Regions from separate parts of the Azospirillum sp. BE72 genome, predicted to be linked through region 2. Evidence: predicted binding sites of a transcription regulator. Region 2 holds the regulator's gene; each other region holds the start of a gene.
The links. The regulator PhoB, encoded in region 2, activates phosphate uptake and scavenging genes when phosphate is short. The targets are predictions, from matches to a motif close to TNTCATAAAACTGTCA.
Positions count from the first base shown of each region.

Region 1: a site for PhoB is predicted at 2,041-2,056, ahead of J2Y49_RS04635 (Na/Pi cotransporter family protein). Genes of this name have one in related genera too.
Region 3: a site for PhoB is predicted at 1,897-1,912, ahead of J2Y49_RS14300 (DUF47 domain-containing protein). Genes of this name have one in related genera too.

Region 1 covers NZ_JAVDTO010000001.1:940,267-944,266, reverse strand. Annotated here, with positions in the region: gene J2Y49_RS04650 (50S ribosomal protein L25/general stress protein Ctc) at 1-119, shown strand, start outside; gene pth (aminoacyl-tRNA hydrolase) at 211-783, shown strand; gene ychF (redox-regulated ATPase YchF) at 888-1,988, shown strand; gene J2Y49_RS04635 (Na/Pi cotransporter family protein) at 2,139-3,809, shown strand.
Region 2 covers NZ_JAVDTO010000001.1:125,767-129,766, reverse strand. Annotated here, with positions in the region: gene J2Y49_RS00670 (Bax inhibitor-1/YccA family protein) at 1-445, shown strand, start outside; gene J2Y49_RS00665 (SAM-dependent chlorinase/fluorinase) at 522-1,250, opposite strand; gene phoB (phosphate regulon transcriptional regulator PhoB) at 1,415-2,119, opposite strand; gene pstB (phosphate ABC transporter ATP-binding protein PstB) at 2,240-2,986, opposite strand; gene pstA (phosphate ABC transporter permease PstA) at 3,114-4,000, opposite strand, start outside.
Region 3 covers NZ_JAVDTO010000003.1:585,587-589,586, reverse strand. Annotated here, with positions in the region: gene J2Y49_RS14310 (hypothetical protein) at 1-8, opposite strand, end outside; gene J2Y49_RS14305 (inorganic phosphate transporter) at 152-1,165, opposite strand; gene J2Y49_RS14300 (DUF47 domain-containing protein) at 1,176-1,820, opposite strand; gene J2Y49_RS14295 (hypothetical protein) at 2,085-2,594, shown strand; gene lysA (diaminopimelate decarboxylase) at 2,837-4,000, opposite strand, start outside.

The DNA.
Region 1 (4,000 bases), 810 kb from region 2:
ACATCTCCTCGGTCAAGCTGCCGGAGGGTGTGACCTCGACGATCACCGACCGCGATTTCACCATCGCGACCATCGTTGCGCCGTCGGGCCTGAAGTCGGAAGAGGGCGCCGCTTCCTAATCCGGAGCGTCCGTTCTTCGACGATGGGTACAGTGGGGGGCTTCGGCCCCCCGCTTCGTTTGTGGAGAGTGCTTTCCAAAGGGTGAGGGACATGCTGCTTCTGGTCGGATTGGGCAACCCCGGCAACGAGTATGCCCGCAACCGCCACAACATCGGCTTCATGGCGGTGGAGACCATCGCCCAACGCCATCGCTTCACCCCGTGGAAGAAGCGCTTCCAGGGCCAGACCGCCGAAGGCACCGTCGCCGGCGACAAGGTGCTGGCGCTGGAGCCCGCCACCTTCATGAACCTGTCCGGCCAGTCGGTGGTGGCGGCCCTGCAGTTCTACAAGCTGAAGCCCGAGAACGTCGTCGTCATCCATGACGAGCTGGACCTGCCCCCCGGCAAGATCCGGGTGAAGAAGGGCGGCGGCCATGGCGGGCACAACGGACTGCGCTCCATCGACGCGCATATCGGCAAGGAATACTGGCGCATCCGGCTGGGCATCGGCCATCCCGGCAACAAGGATCTGGTCAGCGGCTACGTCCTGCACGACTTCGCCAAGGCCGACCAGGGCTGGATCGACCCGCTGCTCGACGCCGTCTCCGACAACCTCCCCCTGATGGTAGAGGGCCAGCCGGAGCTTTTCATGAACAAGGTGACGGTGGCGACGCAGGCGCGATAAGCCGCGGCCTGCCCGTCCCCTCCCCCACTTCGCGTTTGCGCTTTGCCCCCCTTCGTAGGATAAAGCGCAACAATTCCAGCATTTCCGACGGCGAGCACCCACCCATGGGCTTCAATTGCGGCATCGTCGGCCTGCCGAACGTCGGCAAGTCGACCCTCTTCAACGCGCTGACCGCCACCCAGGCGGCGGAGGCGGCGAATTTCCCCTTCTGCACCAAGGAGCCGAACGTCGGCCGCGTCAGCGTGCCCGACCCGCGGCAGGACAAGCTGGCGGAGATCGCCAAGTCGCAGAAGGTCGTCCCGACCCAGCTGGAGTTCGTGGACATCGCCGGCCTGATCCGCGGCGCGTCGAAGGGTGAAGGGCTGGGTAACCAGTTCCTCGCCAACATCCGCGAGGTCGACGCCATCGTCCATGTGCTGCGCTGCTTCGAAGACGACGACATCACCCATGTCGAGGGCAACGTCGACCCGCTGCGCGACGCCGAGGTGGTCGAGACCGAGCTGATGCTCGCCGACATGGAAAGCCTGGAACGCCAGTTGACCAGCCTGCAAAAGAAGGCCAAGGGCGGCGACAAGGACAGCAAGATCAAGGCCGACCTGATGGAGCGCGCCCTGAAGGTGCTGCAGGACGGCAAGCCGGCCCGCGTGGTCGAGGTTTCGGACGAGGAGCGGCCGGTGTTCAAGCAGTTCATGCTGCTGACCGCCAAGCCGGTGCTCTATGTCTGCAACGTGGAGGAGGCGTCCGCCGCCACCGGCAACAGCTTCTCCGCCAAGGTCGCCGAAAAGGCCAAGGCCGAGAATGCCGAAGTCGTCGTCATCTCCGCCGCCATCGAGTCCGAGGTCGCCCAGCTGACCGACCCGGCCGAGAAGGCGGAGTTCCTGGAATCGATGGGGCTGGAGGAAACCGGCCTGAACAAGCTGATCCGCGCCGGCTTCAAGCTGCTGGACCTGATCACCTTCTTCACCGTCGGCCCCAAGGAGACGCGCGCCTGGACCGTGCGCCGCAACGCCAAGGCCCCGGAAGCGGCGGGCGTCATCCACACCGACTTCGAACGCGGCTTCATCCGCGCCGAAACCATCGACTACACCAGCTATGTCACGCTGGGCGGCGAGCAGGGGGCGAAGGACGCCGGCAAGATGCGCCAGGAAGGCAAGGAATACGTCGTCCAGGACGGCGACATCTTCCACTTCCGCTTCAACGTCTGATCAGACGGGGTTTGAGGGGACGGGGGCGTAACGGCCCCCATTCCACCTCCGCCGTCACCCAACTGTCATATTGTCGTAACAATCAGCGCACCCCACCCTTCAGTTAGGGGTGCCGCCTGATCGCATCCCCGATCCGACAGAGGGGGTGCGATGCAGGCGACACGGGTGCTGCTGGAACTGGCCGGGAATGTCGTGCTGCTCCTGTGGGGGCTGCACATGGTGCAGAGCGGGCTGACCCGCGCGCTGGGCGGCGATCTGCGCCGCATCCTGGGCGCCGGGCTGCGCAACCGCTGGACCGCCTTCCTGTCCGGCATGGGCATCACCATGCTGCTGCAGAGCAGCACCGCAACCGGCCTGATGGCGACCGGCTTCACCGCCAACGGGCTGGTGTCGCTGATGCCGGCGCTGGCGGTGATGCTGGGTGCCAATGTCGGTTCCACCCTGATCGTCCAGGTTTTGGCCTTCGACGTTTCCCATGTGGCGCCGGTGCTGCTGCTGGGCGGCTTCCTCGCCTTCCGCCGCGGCAGCCGGACGCGCAGCCGCGACCTGGGCCGGGTCGCCATCGGGCTGGGCCTGATGCTGCTGTCGCTGCACCTGCTGCTGGCAACCATCGCCCCGGCGGAGAACGCGCCGATGCTGCAGCGGATGCTGGGCATGCTGACCGCCGATCCGGTGGTGGCGGTGCTGCTGGCCGCCATCCTGTCCTGGGCCGCCCATTCCAGCGTCGCCGCGATCCTGTTGATCGCCTCGCTGGCCGGCGGCGGGGTGATCGCGCCCGAGGCCGCCGTCGCCATGGTGGCCGGCGCCAACCTGGGCAGCGCGATCAATCCGATCATCGAGGGACCGGGCGGCGACGGCCAAAACCCGGCGGCCCGGCGCCTGCCGGTGGGCAACCTGGTCAACCGCCTCGTCGGCTGCCTGATCGTCGTGCCGCTGCTGGGGCCGATCACCGCCGGGTTGCAGATGGTGTCGCCGGATGCCACCCGGCTGGCCGCCAACTTCCATCTCGCCTTCAATCTGGCGATGGCCGCGCTGTTCATCGGCCCGCTGCCCTGGTTCGCGCGGGCCCTGACCCGGCTTTTCCCGGAGCGGGTGGCGGTCGCCGATCCGGCGATGCCGCTCTATCTCGACCGCAGCGCCCTGCGCATTCCCCATCTCGCCATCGCCAACGCCTCACGCGAGGCGTTGCGGATGGCCGACACGGTGGACAGCATGCTGCGCGGCGCGCTGGACGTGCTCCAGACCGACGACCGCAAGCGGGTGCAGGAGATCCGCAGGATGGACGACGTGCTCGACCGGTTGCACGACACGATCAAGCGCTACCTCACCCAGATCAACGTCGAGGATCTGGACGAACGCGACGCCCGTCGGGTGTCCGACGTGCTGACCTTCACCATCAACCTCGAACATGTCGGCGACATCGTCGACCGCAACCTGATGGAGGCCGCGTCGAAGAAGATCCGGCGCAGGCTGCGCTTCTCCACCGAAGGCGCGGCTGAGATCGCCGGCATGCTGGAACGGCTGAGTGAGACCCAGCGGCTGGCCGCCGCCGTCTTCGTGTCCGGCGACATCCGTTCCGCCCGCGCACTGATGCGCGAGAAGGAGGTCATCCGCGATCTGGAAACCAGCGCGACGGAGGCGCATTTCGCCCGGCTGCGTGCCGGACGGACCGAAAGCGTGGAAACCAGCGCCCTGCATCTGGATATCCTGCGCGACCTGCGCCGCATCAACGCCCATCTGGTCGCCGCCGCCTACCCGGTGCTCGATCAATCGGGGGAGCTGCTGCCCAGCCGACTCAAGCATGAGGCACCCCATGGGTGATTGTCTGTCCCAATGATGGGGAGCGGTGAGGTCTCCGCTTAGCCTCTTTCTTGTCACCAACCCAGCAACGTTAACTCTTTCGTAACCATATAAAATTCGTCAAGCTCTTTCGCGACATGGTTAACAAACCATTGCTGTGGTTGTTATGCCAGGGAGAGCCGGGCAGCGACCGGCAAAGGTTGGCGGAATGG
Region 2 (4,000 bases):
GATCTTCTGGGCTTACTGCGGCGCGATGGGCCTGTCGATGTCGGCCATCTTCCTGGTCTTCACCGGGGCGTCGATCGCGCTGACCTTCTTCGTCACCGCCGCGACCTTCCTGGCGATGAGCCTGTACGGCTACACCACGAAGGCCGACCTGTCGAAGATGGGCTCGTTCCTGATGATGGGCGTCATCGGCCTGGTCATCGCCGGCTTGGCGAACATCTTCTTCCAGTCGCCGGCCCTGCACTTCGCGATCTCCGCGATCGGCGTGCTGATCTTCACCGGCCTGACCGCCTACGACACCCAGTCGATCAAGGAAAGCTACGCCGAGGGCTACGATCACGAGAGCACCGGCAAGCTGGCCCTGATGGGCGCCCTGACGCTCTACCTGGACTTCATCAACCTGTTCCAGTTCCTGCTGCAGTTCCTGGGCCAGCGCAACAACGACTGAGCCTGAAGACGCCTGATCGGACAAGCATCAGCCGCCCGGAAGCACCCGCTTCCGGGCGGTTTTCTTTTGCGTCCATTCAGGACTCCATCGTCACCGCATCGCCGAGCCTGAGGCCGAGCATGCGGTCGGCCCGCCCGCGGTTGACGGCGATCTCTGCCAGCCCGTTGGAGTTCCCGTACCACAGCGGCTCCCCCGGCCCGACCGCGCCGAAGGTGCGGGCATGGACGATGCGGGTGCCGGCGGCGCTCAGCACCGCATCGGCGGGCAGGGCGGATGCCCGCATGCCCGTCATGGCGTTGCCATAGACATCGACATAGACGATGCGCGCCAGTTCGTCGGGCCAGTCGGGACGGTCGATGGCGGCACGGGGGAGCGGGCTGCGCTCAACCGGCCGGCCTGTGGCGAGGCTGGCGGCGACGGGGGCGAACAGGTCGCGGCCGTGGAAGCTGGCGGACAGCCGGTCCGGAATCCAGTCGATGGTCCAGGCGTTTAACGACGTTGCGCGGCGGGCGGTCAGGGCGAACAGGCCGTTGTCGGGGCCGACGAACCAGCGCCCATCGGCCTCCACCATCACCGGCCGCCGGTCGGTGCCGACACCCGGATCGACGACGCAGAGAAAGACGCTGCCGGTGGGAAAGGCCGCGGCGTAGGCCGCCAAAAGGTAGGCCGACAGCTGTGGGTCGAAGGCGGGAGCGTCGGCGAACAGGTCGATGACGGGGACGGTTGGCGCCTGCTGCGCCAGCACCGCCTTCATCTGGCCGGTGTAGGGGCCGGAGAGGCCGAAGTCGGTGAAGAGCAGGATCATGGGGGAAGTGTAGCGCTGCCGGGCGGGGTATGTCAGGGGGGACGTTGGACCCCCACCTAACCTCCCCCGCTGGGCGGGGGAGGGACTGCCGTCGCCCACCCGCACAAGCACTCATCTTCTCCCCGCCCAGCGGGGGAGGATCAAGGTTGGGGTATAACTTTCCCTCACACCGACTTCGTATCCAGCGCATACCCCGCCGACCGGACAGTGCGGATCAGGTCCAGCTCGTCCACCTCGTTCATCGCCTTGCGCAGGCGGCGGATGTGTACGTCGACCGTACGCGGCTCGACGTACACATCATGGCCCCACACCAGATCGAGCAGCTGTTCGCGCGAGAAGACGCGGCCGGGATGCTGCATGAAGTGGCGCAGCAGGCGGAATTCGGTCGGGCCGAGATGTACGTCCCGGCCGTTGCGACGTACGCGGTGGGCGGCCAGATCCATCGTCACGTCGGCGAAGGTCAGCACCTCGTCCGTCATGCCGGGCGACGCACGGCGCAGCACCGCGCGCATGCGCGCCACCAGCTCGGTTGGGGAGAAGGGCTTGGTGATGTAGTCGTCGGCACCGGAATTCAGGCCGCGCACCCGGTCGCCTTCCTCGCCGCGGGCGGTCAGCATGATGATCGGGATGTCGCGGGTCTTGGCGTTGCGGCGCAGCTGGCGGCAGACCTCCAGCCCGCTCATCAACGGCAGCATCCAGTCGAGCAGCACGATGTGCGGCGTCTGTTCGCCGGCGGCCAGCAGAGCCTCCTCGCCGTCGCTGGCGGTGGCGACGCGGAAGCCTTCCTTTTCCAGGTTGTACTTCAACAGCGTCAGAATGTCGGCCTCGTCCTCGACGACCAGGACGAGCGGCTTCAGGGCCGCGTTCATGGAGGCTCCGTTCACAGCGCGCGTCTCGACGTTAACCGGCATGGGACAGCCTTTTCAACAAAGGAGGGAAGGGGCGCAAAAATCAGGCAGGGCTCAAGGGCGGGGCTCGGGGCAGGGCTCTCAGCCGTATCGGCCGGTGATGTAGCCCTGGGTGCGCTCGTCGCGCGGGTTGGTGAAGATTTCCTCGGTGTCGTCGCACTCCACCATCTCGCCGAGATGGAAGAAGGCGGTGCGCTGCGACACGCGGGCGGCCTGCTGCATGTTGTGGGTGACGATGACGATGGTGTAGTTGGCCCGCAGCTCGTCGATCAGCTCCTCGATATGGGCGGTCGCGATGGGGTCGAGCGCCGAGCAGGGCTCGTCCATCAGGATCACCTCGGGGCTGACGGCAATAGCGCGGGCGATGCACAGCCGCTGCTGCTGGCCACCGGACAGGCTGGTGCCGGGCTCGCGCAGGCGGTCCTTCACCTCGCCCCACAGGCCGGCGCGCTTGAGGGAGGTTTGCACCACCTCGTCCAGTTCGTCGCGGCCGGAAGCGAGGCCGTGGATGCGCGGGCCATAGGCGATGTTGTCGTAGATCGATTTCGGAAACGGGTTCGGCTTCTGGAACACCATGCCGACGCGGGCGCGCAGCTGCACCGCATCAACGGCCTTGCCGTAGACATCCTCGCCGTCCAGCGCGATCCGTCCCTCGACCCGGCAGCCCTCGACGGTGTCGTTCATCCGGTTCAGGCAGCGGAGGAAGGTCGACTTGCCGCAGCCGGACGGGCCGATCAGCGCCAGCACCCGGTTCTCGTGGATGTCGAGGTCGATGCCCTTCAGCGCTTGCTTGGCACCGTAGAACACCTTCACCCCACGGGTGGTCATCTTGGCCGGCAGGTCGGCGCCGGAACGCTGCCCAGGGTGTTGACCGGGGCGCTGGTCGCCGCGAGGCCGCAGCTTCAGCTGGCCCGGAATGCCGCTCGGGATGCCGCTTGTAATGCTCATGGGGCGCTCACCACCGTCTCTCGAAAATCTTGCGCAGGATCACGGCCGTCCCGTTCAGCAGGATCAGGACGCCGAGCAGGATCAGGATCGCCGCCGAGGTGCGTTCGGTGAAGGCACGCTCCGGGCTGTCGGCCCACATGTAGATCTGAACGGGCAGCACCGTGGCGCTGTCGGTCAGCCCGTGGGGCACGTCGACGATGAAGGCGACCATGCCGATCATCAGCAGAGGCGCCGTCTCGCCCAGCGCGCGGGCCATGCCGATGATGGTGCCGGTGAGGATGCCGGGCATCGCCAGCGGCAGCACATGGTGCAGAACCGTCTGCAGGGGCGAGGCGCCGATGCCCAGCGCCGCCTCGCGGATCGACGGCGGCACCGCCTTCAGCGCGACGCGGGCCGAGATGATGATGACCGGCAGCGTCATCAGCGCCATCACCAGCCCGCCGACCAGCGGGGCGGAGCGCGGCATGCCGAAGAAGCCCAGGAACACGGCGAGACCCAGCAGGCCGAAGATGATCGACGGCACCGCGGCGAGGTTGTTGATGTTCACCTCGATCAGATCGGTCCAGCGGTTCTTCGGCGCGAATTCCTCCAGATAGACCGCGGCGGATATTCCGACCGGCACCGACAGCGCCATGGTCACCAGGAGAGTCAGCAGCGAACCGACGACGGCGCCGCCGATGCCGGCCTGTTCCGGTTCGCGGCTGTCTCCGGCGGTGAACAGGGTGGTGTTGAAGCCCTGCGCCAACGTGCCGGAGGCCAGCAGCGCGTCGGCCGCGGCGATCTTGGCGTCGCTGAGGCCGCGCTCGCTCTCCGGCAGGTCGCGGCGGTAGCGGCCCTTCACCAGCTGGTCGATCTCGTCGTCGGCGCGCACCCAGACGGTCAGAGTGGTGCCGA
Region 3 (4,000 bases), on a different contig from region 2:
TGCGGCATGACCGGTATCCTGTCTCCACCGCACCGATCCTGCCGTTCCCGCCCTTCCGGGTCAAGGCCGCGCTGCTGAACGAAGGGTTTATCCGTTCGCGTCGTGTTCCTGCCCCCGATTCTCCGCCCGGTCGAACGGGCCGGCGGCCCGCTTACGGGGTCAGCAGGCCGGCCACCAGCAGGTAGGACAGGGCGGCGACGATGCCGGAGGCGGGAATCGTCAGCACCCAGGCCCAGACGATTCGGCCCGCCAAGCCCCAGCGCACCGCCGAGGTGCGGCGGGCGGAGCCGACGCCGACGATGGCGCCGGTGATGGTGTGGGTGGTCGAAACCGGAATGCCCAGCCACGTCGCGCCGAACAGCGTGATGGCGCCCGCGGTCTCGGCGCAGAAGCCCTGATAGGGCTTCAGGTCGGTGATGCGCGAGCCCATGGTGCGGACGATGCGCCAGCCGCCCATCATCGTGCCCAGCCCCATCGCCGCCTGGCAGGTGATGATGACCCAGAAGGGGACGTAGAAGGTATCGCCCAGCATGCCCTGGCTGAACAGCAGGACGGCGATGATGCCCATCGTCTTCTGCGCGTCGTTGCCGCCGTGGCCCAGGCTGTAGAGGGCGGCGGAGACGAGCTGGAGGTGGCGGAACTGCCGGTCGACCGTGAAGGGGGCGGAGCGGCGCAGCACCCAGGACACCACCAGCATCAGCAGCAGCGCCAGCAGCAGGCCGATGCCCGGCGACAGCACGATGGCGACCGCCGTCTTGGTGAAGCCGCTGGCGATGATGGCGCTGAACCCGGCCTTGGCGATGCCGGCCCCGGCGATGCCGCCGACCAGCGCATGGGACGACGAGGACGGCAGCCCGAGATACCAGGTGATCAGGTTCCAGCCGATAGCGCCGATCAGCGCCGCCAGGATCACCGCCGGGTCCATCACCAGCGGATCGACCAGACCGGTGCCGATGGTGGTGGCGACATGCAGGCCGAAGAACAGGAAGGCGATGAAGTTGAAGAAAGCCGCCCACAGCACGGCCAGCTTGGGCGACAGCACGCGGGTCGACACCACGGTGGCGATGGAGTTCGCCGCGTCGTGCAGGCCGTTGATGAAGTCGAAGGCGAGCGCCACGAAGACGATGAAGATGATCGCCGGCAGTGCGAGCTGGAGGGCCTCCATTGCCGCCGCCTCAGACCTGATCGAGCGTGATGCCCGCGACCAGGTCGCCGACGTCGTCGCACCGGTCGGTCACCGCCTCCAGCATCTCGTACAGCTCGCGCCGGCCGAGGAAGGCGATCATGTCCGGCTTCTCCGCGATCAGCGACTGCAGGGCGCTGCGCAGCACGTCGTCGGCCTCGTCCTCCAGGTCGGACATGCGGCCGCAGAGATGGTCGATGCGTTCCGCGTTGCGGGCGATGGCGCCCAGCAGCGGCATCAGCTCCACCATCACGTCGGCCTGCTGGCGGATCAGGACGACGAAGCGGCGCATCGGCTCGTCGAACGTCTCGATGCCGTAGAGGCCGGCATGGCGCGGAACCTCGTCCATCAGGTCGATGGCGTCGTCCAGCGCGTTGATCAGCGACAGGATGTCCGAGCGGTCGAAGGGGGTGATGAAGGCGCGGTGCAGGTCGCGCCCGGCATCCTTGGCGATGCGGTCGGCGTCCTTTTCCACCCGCTTCAGCGCCGCGATCTTCTGTGCCCGCTCCTCCGGACCCGCGTCCATCACCGCTTCCAGCGCGGCGGCTGCGGCCACGATGTGGCGGGCCTGCTCGACGAACTGGTCGACGAAGCGTTCCTCCTTCGGCATCAGCGAACGGAAAGCGCGCAGCAGCATGGGACGGTGACTCGCGGTAACTGGAGTGATTTTGCGCTGCTCTTAGCACGCTTCGCCGCCCAGTGCAGCGGCGGCATGTCATGTAACAGTCATGAAACAGTCATTTGGTAGCAAAATCGCCACAGGTTGCGGCCTCTGCGTACTTTCCAGGCGCTGGACGGAATGATCCGGGTCGGCCGTGCCGGATCGGGCGGGGCTATGGAAAGGCGCATGCCGCCTCCCCAAATGACCGTCACGCCCCTTCAAGACCGCAGGTTTGCCCGCATGACGTGCCCATCCAGTTCCATCCGCCGCCTTGCCGTGCCGGCCCTGGCGGTCCTGCTGCTTTCGGCCGCCCCGCTGCAGGCGCAGACGGCGTCGCCGGAGGACCCCGCCGGCCGCTGCAGCCCGACCGTCTCGGCCGCGCTCAGCACCTGGGATGCCGGTCTGGCGACGGCGGAGCGGTTCGGGGACAAGGCGGTGGCGCTGGCGCGCGAGAAGGGGCGGGAGTATCTGCTGCCGCTCCTGGGCATCGACCCGAAGACGGCGCCGCCCGACGCCAGGAACGGCGGGACGACTGACGATGTCGGCCGCGCGCTGGAGGAAAGCCGCGACGATCCCAAGCGGCGCGCCGAACTCTGCGCCGCCATCACCCGCGCCGCCGACGAGGCCAAATCCTCCGCCGGTGCCGGGCTGGACGCGCTGAGACGCGCGCTCGACGGCTGGCAGCTGTCGCCGGGCCCGGTCAATCCGCCGGCGGAGCCGTCAAAAACGGACGGGCTGATCCGCACCTGAGGGGATGGGAAGAGGCTGGAGTCCCTCTTTCCGCAGAGAAATCGTATTTGGGCTTTGTTCGTCGTGTAAAGCCCTTCTCCCCTTGCGGGAGAAGGGTTGGGATGAGGGGTGCGGCGGCCGCAAGGCCGGTGGAAGTCTGGATTTGCGACCCCTCACCCCAACCCGCGGGTCGGCAAAACGCCGTTGGCGTTTGGCCGATCCCGCCCCGCAAGGGGAGAGGGGCTTTCAAGATACGTCAGCCCTTACAGCCAGTCGGGCACCCGCTCGGCCGCCAGCATCTCCTCCACCGTCGGGCGGGGGCGGATGACGGAGAAGCGGTCGCCGTTGACCAGAACCTCCGGCACCAGCGGCCGGGTGTTGTAGGTCGATGCCATCACCGCGCCATAGGCGCCGGCCGACAGGAAGGCGACGAGGTCGTCGTCGGCCAGCGGCGGCAGCGGGCGTTGCACGGCGAAGGTGTCGCCGCTCTCGCACACCGGGCCGACCACGTCGTAGGGCTCCGCCGCGACGCCGTCGGCCGGCTCGGCGACCGGGACGATGCCGTGATAGGCGTCGTACAGCGACGGGCGGATCAGGTCGTTCATCGCCGCGTCGACGATGGCGAAGCGGCGGTGCAGACCCTGCTTCACATAGATGACGCGGCTGACCAGGATGCCGGCGTTGCCGACCAGCGAGCGGCCCGGCTCCAGCGTGATGCGGCAGCCGAGATTGCCGGTGATGGAGCGCACCATCGCGGCATAGTCGGCCAGATCGGGCGGCGCCTCGTTCCTGTAGGTGATGCCCAGCCCGCCGCCGAGGTCGAGGCGCTGGATGTCGTGGCCGTCCTCGCGCAGCTGGTGCAGCAGGGCCGCCACCCGCTCGTAGGCCGCCCGGAATGGGGCGAGGTCGGTCAGCTGCGAGCCGATATGGACCGCGATGGCGACCGGCTTGATGCCCGGCAGGGTCGCCGCGCGCTGATAAATCTCGCGCGCGTGGTCGTAGTCGATGCCGAACTTGTTCTCTTTCTTGCCGGTGGCGATCTTGGCGTGGGTCTTGGCGTCGACGTCCGGGTTGACGCGGAAGGCGATGGGGGCCTCCACGCCCATGGATGAGGCAACCTCGCTCAGCGCCTCCAGCTCCGGCACCGATTCGACGTTGATCTGGTGGATGCCGGCCTCCAGCGCGGCGCGCAGGTCGTCGCGGGTCTTGCCGACGCCGGAGAAGACGATGCGCTCGGCCGGAATGCCGCCGGCCAGCGCCCGCTTCATCTCGCCCACCGACACCACGTCGCCGCCGGCTCCGAGCCGGGACAGGGTGCGGATGACGGCGAGGTTGGAGTTGGCCTTCAGCGCATAGCAGACGCCGGCATCCTGGCCGGCGAAGGCGCCGGCATAGGCGTTGTAGTGCGATTCCAGCGCCGCGGTGGA